4 regions of the Mesorhizobium sp. M0618 genome follow, and region 2 is predicted to be linked to each of the others. Evidence: riboswitches for the same ligand, from Rfam matches in the RefSeq annotation. Region 2 holds a riboswitch; each other region holds the start of a gene.
The links. A riboswitch is a leader RNA that binds a small molecule or an ion and turns the genes downstream of it on or off. The one in region 2 is predicted to bind cobalamin.
Positions count from the first base shown of each region.

Region 1: linked by a shared signal. The riboswitch ahead of NKJ04_RS31015 (ABC transporter ATP-binding protein) and the one ahead of NKJ04_RS08715 (DUF1636 family protein) in region 2 are both predicted to bind cobalamin.
Region 3: linked by a shared signal. The riboswitch ahead of bluB (5,6-dimethylbenzimidazole synthase) and the one ahead of NKJ04_RS08715 (DUF1636 family protein) in region 2 are both predicted to bind cobalamin.
Region 4: linked by a shared signal. The riboswitch ahead of metE (5-methyltetrahydropteroyltriglutamate--homocysteine S-methyltransferase) and the one ahead of NKJ04_RS08715 (DUF1636 family protein) in region 2 are both predicted to bind cobalamin.

Region 1 covers NZ_JAMYQH010000044.1:35,276-38,477, forward strand. The annotation lists gene NKJ04_RS31010 (ABC transporter substrate-binding protein) at 1-664, opposite strand, end outside; gene NKJ04_RS31015 (ABC transporter ATP-binding protein) at 711-1,499, opposite strand; cobalamin riboswitch at 1,662-1,868, opposite strand; gene NKJ04_RS31020 (AraC family transcriptional regulator) at 2,163-2,996, shown strand; gene NKJ04_RS31025 (DSD1 family PLP-dependent enzyme) at 3,001-3,202, opposite strand, start outside.
Region 2 covers NZ_JAMYQH010000006.1:33,315-36,516, forward strand. The annotation lists gene NKJ04_RS08710 (winged helix-turn-helix domain-containing protein) at 33-1,232, shown strand; cobalamin riboswitch at 1,262-1,465, shown strand; gene NKJ04_RS08715 (DUF1636 family protein) at 1,504-1,932, shown strand; gene cobW (cobalamin biosynthesis protein CobW) at 1,935-2,972, shown strand; gene NKJ04_RS08725 (cobaltochelatase subunit CobN) at 2,991-3,202, shown strand, end outside.
Region 3 covers NZ_JAMYQH010000018.1:13,876-17,077, forward strand. The annotation lists gene NKJ04_RS19465 (hypothetical protein) at 1-526, shown strand, start outside; partial or broken gene bluB (5,6-dimethylbenzimidazole synthase) at 649-1,362, opposite strand; cobalamin riboswitch at 1,378-1,557, opposite strand; gene NKJ04_RS19475 (histone deacetylase family protein) at 1,679-2,605, shown strand; gene NKJ04_RS19480 (exodeoxyribonuclease VII small subunit) at 2,609-2,860, shown strand; gene NKJ04_RS19485 (DUF2277 domain-containing protein) at 2,972-3,202, shown strand, end outside.
Region 4 covers NZ_JAMYQH010000033.1:64,678-67,879, reverse strand. The annotation lists gene metE (5-methyltetrahydropteroyltriglutamate--homocysteine S-methyltransferase) at 1-2,103, opposite strand, end outside; cobalamin riboswitch at 2,198-2,399, opposite strand; partial or broken gene NKJ04_RS27875 (helix-turn-helix domain-containing protein) at 3,105-3,202, shown strand, end outside.

The sequences.
Region 1 (3,202 bases), on a different contig from region 2:
CGGCGGCTGATATCATGGCGCTGGGGATGGCGAATTTGCCTGCGGTGAACGGCTTGTCCTCGCCGGAATCATAGAGGAAGACCCGCGTTCCCTTGGCGTCGCCGACCTTGGCGGTGATGTCGGCGAGCCGCGTCTTCCAGCCGGAGACAAGCTTCTCAGCTTCGGCCTCCTTGCCGAAGATCTTGCCCAGCTTTTCGACGTCGCCATAGAGCAGGTCCATCGAGGCGGCGGGGCGGCTCTTGTCGAGATGGACGCAGCTTTCCGTCAGCACCAGCGTCTTGATGCCGTGCGGGGCAAGCGTATCGGGTGTCACCTCGCCGCCCGGCTTCATGCCATAATACCAGCCGGCGAAGAAGAAATCCGGCTCGACCGCGACGAGGTTTTCGAGCGTGGGGTATTTCGGCGCCAGTTCCGGGATCGAGCCCTGCTCGGCCTTGAATTCGGGACCGACCTTGTACCATCCGGAGATGCCGGTCAGGCCGACGATCGCCGGCTGCAGTTTCAGCGCGAAGGCCATCTCGGCCATGTTGAGATCCTGAATGACGGCACGCTTCGGCGGCGCGTCGAAGGTCAGCGGCTTGCCGCAGCTGTCGACGGTCACCGGGAAGGCCAGGGCTGTCGAGGCCAGCAGCGAGAAGGCAAGCGAAAAAGCGAGGCGTTTCAAGGGTTTTCTCCTGTGGACGGGATTGATCGATATGTGACGGCTTCAATCAGAATGGCGGCGCGGCACGGTTCGGCATCTCGAACACCGTCAGTTCGCGGTCTTCGGTCGGATGGCGCAGACGCAGCACATCGATGCCGAAAATCTCGCGAATCAGCTTTTGGGTCAGCGCTTCGCGCGGTGCGGCGAGCGCTTGCAGACGGGCATGGTTCATCACCGCCACCCTGGTGGCGAACGGTGCCACCAGCGCCAGATCGTGCAGCACCGCGATCACCGTCATCTCGAAGCCTGCGACGAGGTCGAGCAGTTCGCCGCGGGCGCGCGGGTCGAGATGGTTGGTCGGCTCGTCGAGAAACAGGATCTTTGGCTGCTGGGCGATGGCGCGGGCCAGTTGGGCGCGCTGGCGCTCGCCGCCCGACAGCGAGCCGATGGTGCGGCCAAGCAGCGGCAGCAGGCCGGTCCGGCGCAGCGCATCGACGACAATGTCACGCTCCTCGCTCCTGCGCCGTAGCCGAGCGTGCGGGACCCGGCCCAGCTCGACATAGTCGATCACCGCCAGCCGCGGATCGGGCTGGTCGGTCTGGCCGACAACGGCGATATGCAGCGCCCGCTCGGCGGCGGAAATCCCGTCCAGCCGGCGCCCGCCGAGGTTCACCTCGCCGGAACTCGGCCGCAGCATGCCCGACAGCATGCGCAGCAGCGTCGTCTTGCCCGCGCCGTTGGGACCGATGATGGCAAGGCGATCGCCAGCGGCCACCGAGAAGCTGACCGCCTGGACCAGATCCCGGCCATTCGCCATGGCGCAGAGGTCATGTGCTTCGAGAAGCGCTACGGTCATCGGCTGCCCGCCAGATTGCCGGGATGGCAAAGCGTGCACACGATGATGCGATGATCGATAGAGCCGTCCAACTTTCCGTCACTTTCCAAAACTGGCGACGGAAGGAAGCTGGCGAAGCGGCCGACAAGACCGGGATTCGCGTTTCCTCCCGGCACACCCCGTCCGGTCAACTCAGTGATGGCAGGTCTCCTGGCTCGCGGGTCGTTGCGCCATCCTGCCTTCCCAGCCTTGCCGGCCAGTGGCATTCACGGATTTTGCTCGCCGCTTACAGTTGCGGGGGCAGCCACGGCCTCGACCCCTGGGGATCTCACCGTGTTCCCTTTTCACCCCTCGCCTTTCGACTCGGGGACCATCACCGCTTCAGCGTAGATTTCCCCCAATCGCTTCGCAATGGATTTCTCGGACGGAGTGGTGGGCCGGCTAGGGAAAACATGCATTTCACGCTTTCGATATGTAATAACATTACGCTTTAGAGGATGCCGCCTGGCGCTGTCAAGCGAAGCCTGCCGAATTTGGCTCGTCGGCGGCAAGGGGCGCTCGACCGCTGTGCCATATCGGTGTGCGACTGTGACGGGATCGGTTCGATTGCGCGGGATGCGCAATTTCGATCAAACTGGCCGCGCCAGGAAACGGCAGGATGATCTGGCCAATGCGAGGAGCAAAATGAACCCGACCGAGAAAGCGCTGTGGTTCGTCGAAAGTCATCTGCCGGAGGCGATCTCGCTTGACGATGTCGCGCAAAGCAGCGGCGTGTCGCGTTTTCATGTGACGCGGGCTTTCGGCGCTGCCACGGGCCGCTCGGTGATGGGCTACATGCGCTCACGCCGGCTCACCGAGGCGGCGCGCAAGCTGGCCGGCGGGGCGCCCGACATTCTCTCCGTCGCGCTCGACGCCGGCTACAACTCGCATGAGGCGTTCACCCGTGCCTTCCGCGATCAGTTCGGCACCACGCCGGAACTGGTGCGCGCGCAAGGCACACTCGACAAGCTCGACCTCGTGGAGCCGATCCTGATGGACCAGTCCTTCCTCACCAATCTCGAACCACCGCGTTTCGAGACCAGCCGGCCGTTCCTGATCGCCGGCCTCGGCGAACGCTACAGCTGCGAAACCAGCGCCGCCATCCCGATGCAATGGCAGCGCTTCGGCCCCTATATCGGCAACATTCCGGGCGAGGCCGGCGATGTCGCCTATGGCGTCTGCGTCAACGGCGACGATGCCGGCAATTTCGACTACATCGCCGGCGTCGAAGTGTCTGATTTTTCCGACCTGCCCAAGGAATTCAGCCGGGTGCGGGTGCCGGCGCAGAAATATGCGGTCTTTGCCCACCGCGAACACATCTCGACCATTCGCCGGACGGTCAACACGATCTGGAACAAATGGCTGCCGGCTTCCGGCCACGAGATATCGGATGCGCCGGAATTCGAACGCTACGGCCCTGAGTTCGATCCACGCAGCGGCAATGGCGGGCTGGAGATCTGGATACCGGTGAGGGCGTAGTCGGTCAGGCCATCGGCAGCGCCGGCCAGCGATCGACTATCCCGCCGCCGGAAAACACAGCGATCGACCCGAACTGCTGCAGCACGGCTTCGCTCTGCGTCGGGCGCAGGAAGGCGTAGTCGCCGGGCTTTGCGGTCGCGTCGGCGGGCAAGCCCATGAATTGCTGGTTGGAGGACAGGCCGAGCAGCCCGTTCGCCTTCATGCCT
Region 2 (3,202 bases):
CCTCGGTCAAAACACTTCAAAGTGATGCCTGCATGAAGGAAAAGATCTCGCTCCCCACGGCCCGTCGCATCGCGCTTGCCGCCCAGGGGTTTCTCGATCCCCGCCCGACCGGTACGCCCGACCGCCGGCATTTTGCTCGCACCCTCTCCCGCACCGGTCTGTTGCAGATCGATTCCGTCAGCGCGGTGGTGCGCGCTCATTATATGCCGCTCTATTCGCGCCTTGGCCCCTACCCGTTCTCGCTGCTCGACAACGCGGCCGTGACGCGCAAGCGCACGGTTTTCGAATACTGGGCGCACGAGGCCTCCTTCCTGCCGGTCGAGACATACCCGCTGATGCGCTGGCGCATGCAGCGCGCCGAGCGCGGCGAGGAAATGTATCTGGGGCTCGCCAAATGGGGCCGCGAACACGCTGCCTATATCGAAGAGATCTACCGTCAGGTCGCCGAGCGCGGCCCGATCGCCGCTTCCGCGCTGGAGGGCCAGAAAGGCTCGGGCGGCTGGTGGGGCTGGAGCCATGCCAAGCACGCCTTCGAATGGCTGTTCTGGGCCGGCCGCATCACCACGGCGCACCGTCGCGGGTTCGAGCGTTTTTATGACCTGCCCGAGCGCGTGCTGCCGCAGGCGGTCCTCGACCTGCCGGTGCCCACGCCCGAGGACGCGCACCGCGAATTGCTGCGCATTTCCGCCCGCGCCCACGGCGTGGGCACTTCAGGCGATTTGCGCGATTATTTCCGCCTGTCGCCGGCCGATATGAAAGGCCGATTGGAGGAACTGGTTGAAACGGGCGAGTTGCTGCCGGTGCGTGTCGAAGGCTGGGACAAGCCCGCCTATCTTCACAAAGACGCCCGTCTGCCCCGAAAGATCAAGGCCCGCGCCCTGCTGGCGCCGTTCGATCCGGTCGTCTTCGAGCGCTCGCGCACGGAGCGGCTGTTCGATTTCCATTACCGCATCGAGATCTACACGCCGGCCGACAAGCGGCAATACGGCTATTATGTCCTGCCGTTCCTGCTCGGCGACAGGATCGTGGCACGCGTCGACCTCAAGGCCGATCGCCCGGCCAGCATACTGCGCGTCCATGCGGCCTATGCGGAGGCTGGCGCGCCGCCTGAAACCGCTGCAGAGCTGTTCGAGGAATTGAAGCAGATGCAGGGCTGGCTCGGTCTCGAACGCATGGAAGTGACCCCGGCCGGCGATTTGGGTCCGGCGCTGGCCGACATCGCCATGTCGTAAGCTCGCGTTGACACCGCCGCCCGCAAAAGCCTAAATCCGGTTCAGATGGTCTCTTGCCCGCAACGGCAAGAGCTAAGAGGGAATGCGGTGCGGGGCAAAATCCCAAATCCGCGGCTGTCCCCGCAACTGTAAGCGAAGAGCCAAGGCCGAAAGCCACTGGGGAGTTCCCGGGAAGGCGGCTACCAAGGCGATGACCCGCGAGCCAGGAGACCTGCCGTCTGCGACTTTAGAATCCGATCGCCCGGCGGGTTTCCGGGCAAGGAGCCCGATCTTGGACCACGACAGCAGTTTTTCGGCTGGCACAGCGGATATCTCGTCCGGCCATGATGATGCCTTGGCCGGCGTCACCATCATCGTCTGCGCCTCCTGCCGCGATGAGACCGGCGCCGACGCTCATCCCCGCGCCGGCGAATTGCTGGCGGACGACACGCGCCGCGCCGCATCTGGCGACGACATCCGCATCCGCAGCGTCGAATGCCTCGGCAATTGCAAGCGGCGCCTCAGCGCCGCCATCCTGCGCGACGGCTGCTGGAGCTATGTCTTCGGCGACCTGACCACGACCGGCGGCGCCGACCTCGTGACAGGCGCCAAGCTCTTCGCCACCTCGAAGGACGGCCTGATTCCATGGCGCGGCCGCCCCGATAGCCTGAAGCGTGGCCTCGTTGCCCGCATCCCTCCCCTCGACCTGTTGAAGGACTGATCATGACTGCTTCCGTCTCGCGCGTTCCCTGCACCGTCGTCACCGGCTTCCTCGGCGCCGGCAAGACGACGCTGGTCCGCCATCTCCTGGAAAACGCCGGCGGCAAACGCATTGCCATCATCGTCAACGAATTCGGCGACATCGGCATCGACGGCGAGATTTTGAAGGGCTGCGGCATCGACACCTGCCCGGAGGAAAACATCGTCGAACTGGCCAATGGCTGCATCTGCTGCACCGTCGCCGACGATTTCGTGCCGGCGCTCGACAAGATCCTCGCGCTGACGCCGAGGGTCGACCACATCCTGATCGAAACCTCGGGCCTGGCGCTGCCCAAGCCGCTGGTCCAGGCCTTCCAGTGGCCGAGCGTGAAGAGCCGCGTCACAGTCGATGGCGTCATCGCCGTGGTCGACGGCCCGGCGCTGGCCGAAGGCCGCGTCGCCAACGACATGGACGCCTTGCAGGCGCAGCGCGCCGGGGACGAGACGCTCGACCATGACGATCCGGTGGAAGAAGTGTTCGAGGATCAGATCGCCTGCGCCGACCTGATCATCCTGTCGAAGAGCGACCTGATGGACGCCGCCGGCACCGCCCGCGCCAACGCCATCATCAACGAACATTCCGCCCGCGCGGTGAAGATCGTGCCGACGTCGCATGGCAAGGTCGATCCCTCCGTGCTACTCGGGCTCGGTCTCGCCGTCGAGGACGACATCGAAAACCGCAAGTCCCACCATGACGGCGCATTCGACCATGAGCATGACGACTTCGACACCTTCATCGTCGACATTGCCTCGATCGCCAATCCGGACGAGTTGGCAAAGCGCGTCGCCACCGTCGCCGAAGAAGAGAACGTGCTGCGCGTAAAAGGCTTCGTCGAGGTCGGCGGCAAGCCCATGCGGCTCTTGCTGCAGGCCGTCGGGCCGCGCGTCAATCATTACTATGACCGCGCCTGGACCGCGCAGGACGACCGCCGCTCGCGTCTCGTCGTCATCGGCCTGAAGGGGCTGAACCGCCCGGCGATCGAGCGTATACTCGCCGGCTGATCTCGGACACGGGTTGCGATGCACATCCTCACCACGACATCCGCCTCGCTCGACGACCTCGCCGAGCCGGTCGATCTGCGGCAGACGCCGGCGGATATCGTGGCCCTGTCCTTCACCGACAGCGACCTCGCCGGACTGGCGGCAGCCTGGAAGGCCGATGCCGGCCGCCTGCCCTCGATGCGGCTGGCTGCCCTGCGTGACCTGCGCCATCCCATGTCCGTCGACCTCTG
Region 3 (3,202 bases), on a different contig from region 2:
CCTGCCGATACCAGGCCTGAGCGGCCTGGTCTCCTTCATCAACACGGTGATCCGCCTGTCGCTGACCTATGTCGACGAGATCATCCTCGGCTACAACATCCGCATCAATTCAGCCTCGCCCTTCGAGACGGCGCGCCAAGGCGTAGTGCTCTATGCTCAGAACGGCAAGGTCATGGTCAAGAACGCCGTCTGGCTGGCGGTCATCATGTGGGGCATGTCGTTCATCATCTTTCTGATGATGCTGGCACCTGCCGGTGCGATTCTGTTCCTGATGCCTGGCCAGCTCGCCGGCTGGGCTTTTGTGCTCGCCATCGTCTTCGCCTGGGCATTCAAGGCGGCGTTCATCGAGCCTTTCGCCATCGCCTGCCTGATGCAGGTCTATTTCAAGACCATCGCGGGCCAGGTGCCCGATCCGGCCTGGGACGCCCGGCTGGCCGAGGCATCGTCGAAGTTCAGGGAGCTCAAGGACAAGGCGCTGGCCTCCTTCGGCGGTTCGCGCTGGGCTACGGCCGGCGCCACACCCTGATCGGCTGGGCGGATGGTGTCTGGTGAGGCAGGAACGGTGTTGAGGCGCGCCACGGTGGATTTGAGCTGTGTCTCGCCTTGCCCGGAAAAGGTCTCGCTCATGATCAGCTCCGGCAGCGGCAGCCGCCGTCCCCAGCCATGCGTTTCAAGGTCCGGTTTGGGAGCGAACTCGGAAACACGGCCGACGCAGAGATAGGCGACCGGCGTTACGTGATCCGGAATGGCCAACAGCCGCTTCAGCGCCTCAGCCTCGATGATGCTCACCCAGCCGACGCCAACGCCCTCGGCACGCGCGGCCAGCCAGAAATTCTGCACCGCGCAGACGGTGCTGTAGAGATCCATCTCCGGATTGTGCCAGCGTCCCAGCGGCGAACCCTTCGAGCGCTGCCGGTCGCAGGTGATGCAGATGTTGAGCGCGCTCTCGCAGATGCCTTCCAGCTTGAGCTTGCGGTACAGCGCCTGTTTTTCCGCCTCGATCGCCGGCAGTTCCTGTTCTCGCGCGGCCAGGAACAGGTCGCGCACCTCCGCCCGTCGTTTGACATCGCGAATGACAATGAAATTCCATGGCTGCATGAAGCCGACCGATGGCGCGTGATGGGCGGCAAGCAGCAGCCGTGCCAGCACGTCGTCATCGATCGCGGTGGGCAGGAAATGGCTGCGCACGTCACGCCGCGTGAACATGGCGCGGTAGACCGCATCGCGCGCATTCTGGTCAAATCCATCGTCAATGGCAGCGGTCATGTGTTCCGGCATCGCTTGTCCCCTTGCGATTGCAGATTCAAAACTGACAGAGCGTACTTTGTGCGTCCAAGTAGACGCACGTCGCTCTGATGCCATCCGCCTGACCACGCGGATGACAATGCCTGCCAGGCCGGTCTTCTGGCTCGGGATCAACCCGCGTCCGGTGCCTTCCCGTCATCGACAGTGGCATTTACCGGCGCGGTCCCCCTCACAGCGTTGGGCACGCCACGGAATTCAACCGTGTTCCCGATTCTCCCGCTTGCGGCGGGCACCAGGCAGTACCAGGGACCTTACGCCGAAGCGCCCGCGGGGCCAATGCCTGCGGCGACGCGAATGGACGCAGTCGCGATTTTCCCCAGTCATCGGCCGCCCGTGCATGGCCTTTGTCGATCCGGGTCACTAGATTAGGACAATGACCACCCGTCTCTACACCCATCCGATCTTCCTCGAGCATCTCACGCCGCCCGGACATCCCGAGCGGCCCGACCGCTTACGCGCCATCGAGCGCGTGCTCGACGACGAAGCCTTTGCCGGGCTCGATCGTATTCAGGCGCCGGAAGGCGACGAGGCCACCATCCTCTACGCGCATCCCGCCGATTTCGTCGCCCGCGTGCGCGCCGCCATCCCCGACGAGGGGATTGCCCGCATCGATGCCGACACCACTGCCAGCCCGAAGAGCTGGCAAGCGGCGATCACCGCGATCGGCGCCGCCAACGCCGCCGTCGATGATGTCTTTTCGGGCCGCGCCGACAACGTCTTCGTCGCCGCCCGGCCGCCCGGCCATCATGCCGAAAAGACCACGGCGATGGGCTTTTGCCTGTTCAACACGGCGGCGATCGCGGCGCGTTATGCGCAGAAGAAACACGGTGTCGAGCGCGTTGCCGTCGTCGACTGGGACGTGCATCACGGCAATGGCACGCAGGATATTTTCTGGGACGATCCGTCGGTGCTCTATTGCTCGACACACCAGATGCCGCTTTATCCCGGCACCGGAGCGAAGACCGAAACGGGCGCCGGCAACATCGTCAACGCACCGCTGGCGCCGCAGACCGGCAGCGAAGTGTTTCGCGATGCCTTCCTGTCGCGCGTCCTGCCCGCGCTCGACAATTTCGCGCCCGACCTGATTATCATTTCGGCGGGGTTCGACGCGCACCACCGCGATCCGCTGGCCGAGATCAATCTGACCGAGGATGATTTCGACTGGGCGACCGGCCAGCTGATGCAGCGCGCGGCACGCCACAGCGGCAACCGGCTCGTCAGCCTGCTCGAGGGCGGCTACGATCTGCAGGGATTGGCATTTTCGGTCGCCGCCCATGTCGGGCGACTGATGAAAGGATGAATGATGGCCGATGAGACCAACGAAGACGTCAAGGCGATGAGCTTCGAGCAGGCACTCGATGCGCTGGAGAAGATCGTCGATGATCTGGAGCGTGGCGACGTGCCGCTCGACCAGTCGATCAGGATCTATGAACGTGGCGAGGCGCTGAAGGCGCATTGCGACCGGCTGCTGAAGGCCGCCGAGGACAAGGTCGAGAAGATCAGGCTGTCGCGCGACGGCAAGCCGGTCGGAACGGAGCCACTCGACGCGGATTGAGGCCCGGTCCGAACGATGGCCTCGCCTCACCGGTTTTTGGACATGATCATGATCGAGGATATAACTCGTTCCGCTTGAAACAGCTCAAGGACAAGAGGAGATCCGGAAGCGATGTGCAGAAACATCAAGACCCTGTTCAATTTTGATCCGCCGGCAACCCATGACGAGGTGCGCGACGCGGCTCTTCAGTTCGTCCGCAAGCTGAGCGGAACCACGCGACCCTCGAAGCAGAACCAGCACGCCTTCGACCATGCCGTCGAAGCCATCGCCGCCTCGGCGCACGAGCTGCTCGAATCGCTCGAAACCCACCAGCATCCGCGCAATCGCGAAGAGGTGGCGGCC
Region 4 (3,202 bases), on a different contig from region 2:
CAACAGTTCCATCTTCGAGCGCGACGTCTCAATCGAAATGACATCCGCATCCATTCCAGCGATCGCGTGAATGATCTCGTTGAACTCCGAATAGCACATGTGGGTATGAATTTGAGTCGCGTCCTTTACACCCGTTGAAGCGATCCGGAAACATTCGACAGCCCAGTCGAGATAGACTTTCCAGTCAGATTGGCGCAGTGGCAATCCTTCGCGAAACGCGGCCTCATCGATCTGGACCATCCTTGCGCCGGATCTTTCGAGATCCGTCACTTCGTCGCGGATGGCGAGCGCGATCTGGCGGCAGGCTTCGGAGCGGGGTACGTCGTCGCGAACAAAAGACCAGTTGAGAATGGTGACTGGGCCTGTGAGCATTCCCTTCACGGGCTTTTCCGTAAGCGACTGGGCGAATTGCCACCAGCGCACTGTCATCGGATTGCGCCTCGATACGTCGCCGAAAATGATGGGGGGACGCACGTAGCGCGACCCATAGCTTTGTACCCAGGCATGCTGGGTGAGCGCGAAGCCGGACAACTGCTCGCCGAAATGCTGTACCATGTCGTTTCGCTCGAACTCACCGTGCACCAGCACGTCCAGCCCGATCTCTTCCTGCCAGCGAATTGCAGCCTCGATCTCCTTCTTCAGGAACGTCTCATAGTCGACATAGCTCAGCTGGCCCTTCGCATGAGCGGCCCGCGCCTTGCGTACCTGCGGCGTCTGCGGGAAGGACCCGATGGTCGTCGTCGGGAAACGCGGCAGCCCGAGTGAGCCGGCCTGGACTCTGGAGCGCTCGCCAAAAGCGCTCTCTCGTCGCTTCGCGCTGTCCTCAATGCTAGCGATCCGCCCCTGAACAAGCGGGTCATGGATCCTCGTAGATGTCACGCGCGTGGCGGCAGCCTCGGCAGACGCTTTCAACGCGCCTGCTACCGCATCCTTGCCTTGGGACAGGGCCCGGGCCAGCAAGACCAGCTCGTCGGTCTTCTGGGCCGCGAAGGCGAGCCACGACCTGATGTCCGCGTCGAGTTCCGTCTCCATGCGCAGATCAATCGGCACATGCAGCATCGAGCAAGAAGGCGCGATCTCGACGCGGTCCAAGGGCCAGCCGGCGACGATCGCTTTGATGCGGTCGAGAATGGCGGGCAGGTTCGCACGCCAGACGTTGCGGCCATCGATCAAGCCAAGCGAGAGCACCAGATCCTTCGGAGCGAGCCGAGCCACCGTTTCCAGCTGCTCGGGAGCGCGCACGAGATCAATATGCAGGCCGGCCAGGGGCAGAGAAATCGCGGTTTCGAGATTGTCTCCCAGCGACCCGAAATACGTAGCCAGCATGATCTTCAGCTCGGGCGCGGCTTTCGACAGCTGGCCATAGGCGAATTCGAACGCAGCTCGTTCGTTCGGGTTCAGATCGAGGACAAGCGCTGGCTCATCGATCTGCACCCAGTCGGCTCCCGACAGCTTCAGCCTCTCCAGAAGCTGCTCGTAAACCGGCAGCAGCCGCGGTAGGAGCGCGATGGGACCGAACCCCTCGGCAGGCGATTTCGCCAGCTTGAGGAAGGTGATGGGTCCAAGGATGACTGGGCGTGTGTGAATGCCGAGAGCCTTAGCCTCGAGGAAGTAATCGACCGGCTTCGATGACGAGAGGGCGAACGTCTGATCATCATCGAGTTCCGGCACAATGTAGTGGTAGTTGGTGTCAAACCACTTGGTCATTTCCATCGCGGTTACACCAGGTCCATGAGCCTCCTCCTGGTGACGAGCGTGTCCACAGTCCTCCGTCTGACCCTGGTTGCCGCGCGCCATTGCGAAGTAGATGTCAAGTGGGACCTCGCCGCTATTCCAGCCGTAACGGGATGGAACGGCCCCGACCATGGCTGCGGTGTCGAGCACATGGTCGTAAAGCGAGAAGTCGTTCGACGGGATTTTCGACACGCCGCGATCGCGCTGCTCTTCCCAGCTAGCGGCACGGAGCGCCTTCGACGTCGTGAGAAGGTCGCCAGCGGACGATGTTCCGGACCAGTAGCTTTCAAGCGCGAATTTCAGTTCTCGCCGACGACCGAAGCGCGGCACGCCGAGCGTTGCTACAGGAATTTGCTGAGAGACAGTCATGTCATACCCCGATGATTGGGGCGTCGGTGACAAGGAAGGCGCTAGCAGGCCGGCATCAACGCCGGGTTGCAGCGGCCACCGAGACACCCCGCCCGTGGACGTAATTCGCGTGGCAGGTCTCCTGGCTCGCGGGGTCATAGCCTCTACCCGTCTTCCTGAGGGTATTCGCCTCAGTGACATGATTGGGGTTGGCTCGCCGCTAACAGTTGCGGGGGCAGCGCCGGCATCGCACCGGCTTCCCTCTTAGCTCCGCTGCGGCAGCGCCGCACGCGAGAACCACGACACGCAGACAATCACAGCAGTTCGCTCCTTTGTCAATGACGCATAACGAAATGTTTATGTCGTTATGTGATCGCGCTTTTACGCTTGTCTAACATAGTGAAATATTCAGTCGCCCATTGGCGGCGCTGCTCCGCTGCCACCATTGTCAACTAATGAATTCCTGTCGGGCTGCGACATCCCTCGCAGGTCGCCGATCAAGGATTTCGGCCAACACTTCAAGCGCGTGACAACGTCGTTAGAATGCAGAAGATCGCATTGGGGGCGATGTTTAACGATGCGGCCGCAAGCTGTGCGTGCGTGGCAGAAGCGGTTTTCACGGAGTGAGCGCCAAACGGTGGTCCGAGGGGAAATGGCACGCCAGTCGTCATCACGGATGACTAGTACCGTTCCACAGAGATTGTGATGGGTTGTTTTAGCGCAAAATCGGAAGCGATTCCGGAAGAATTCGGACGGCCCCGGGCGTGCGCGAGATGAGGCCGGCTTTTTCTAAAGTGATCACCATCTGGTGGACGGACGGAGCGGTGACGTCGAAGTGGCGCTGCATGTCGGCTTCGGCCGGGGCTGTTTGAAGATCCGGGCATAGATGAAGGCCAAATACTGGCCTTAAAGCTGCGTAAAGCGCGGCTGCGGCGCGGCTTGTCGTTCGCCAAGTGACTGACTCATTTCCGGATTCATCTGCGCCTGCACGCTGAAGGAGGTGCAGGTGAGTATAAAGTTTTGTGGACCTTAGCCAATCGGAGGGTGATCAACTTGACGCGCTATTGAGCGGGGGGCGCCACGCGACGCGCAAAATAAAACGCGCACAGATCCTCTTGGC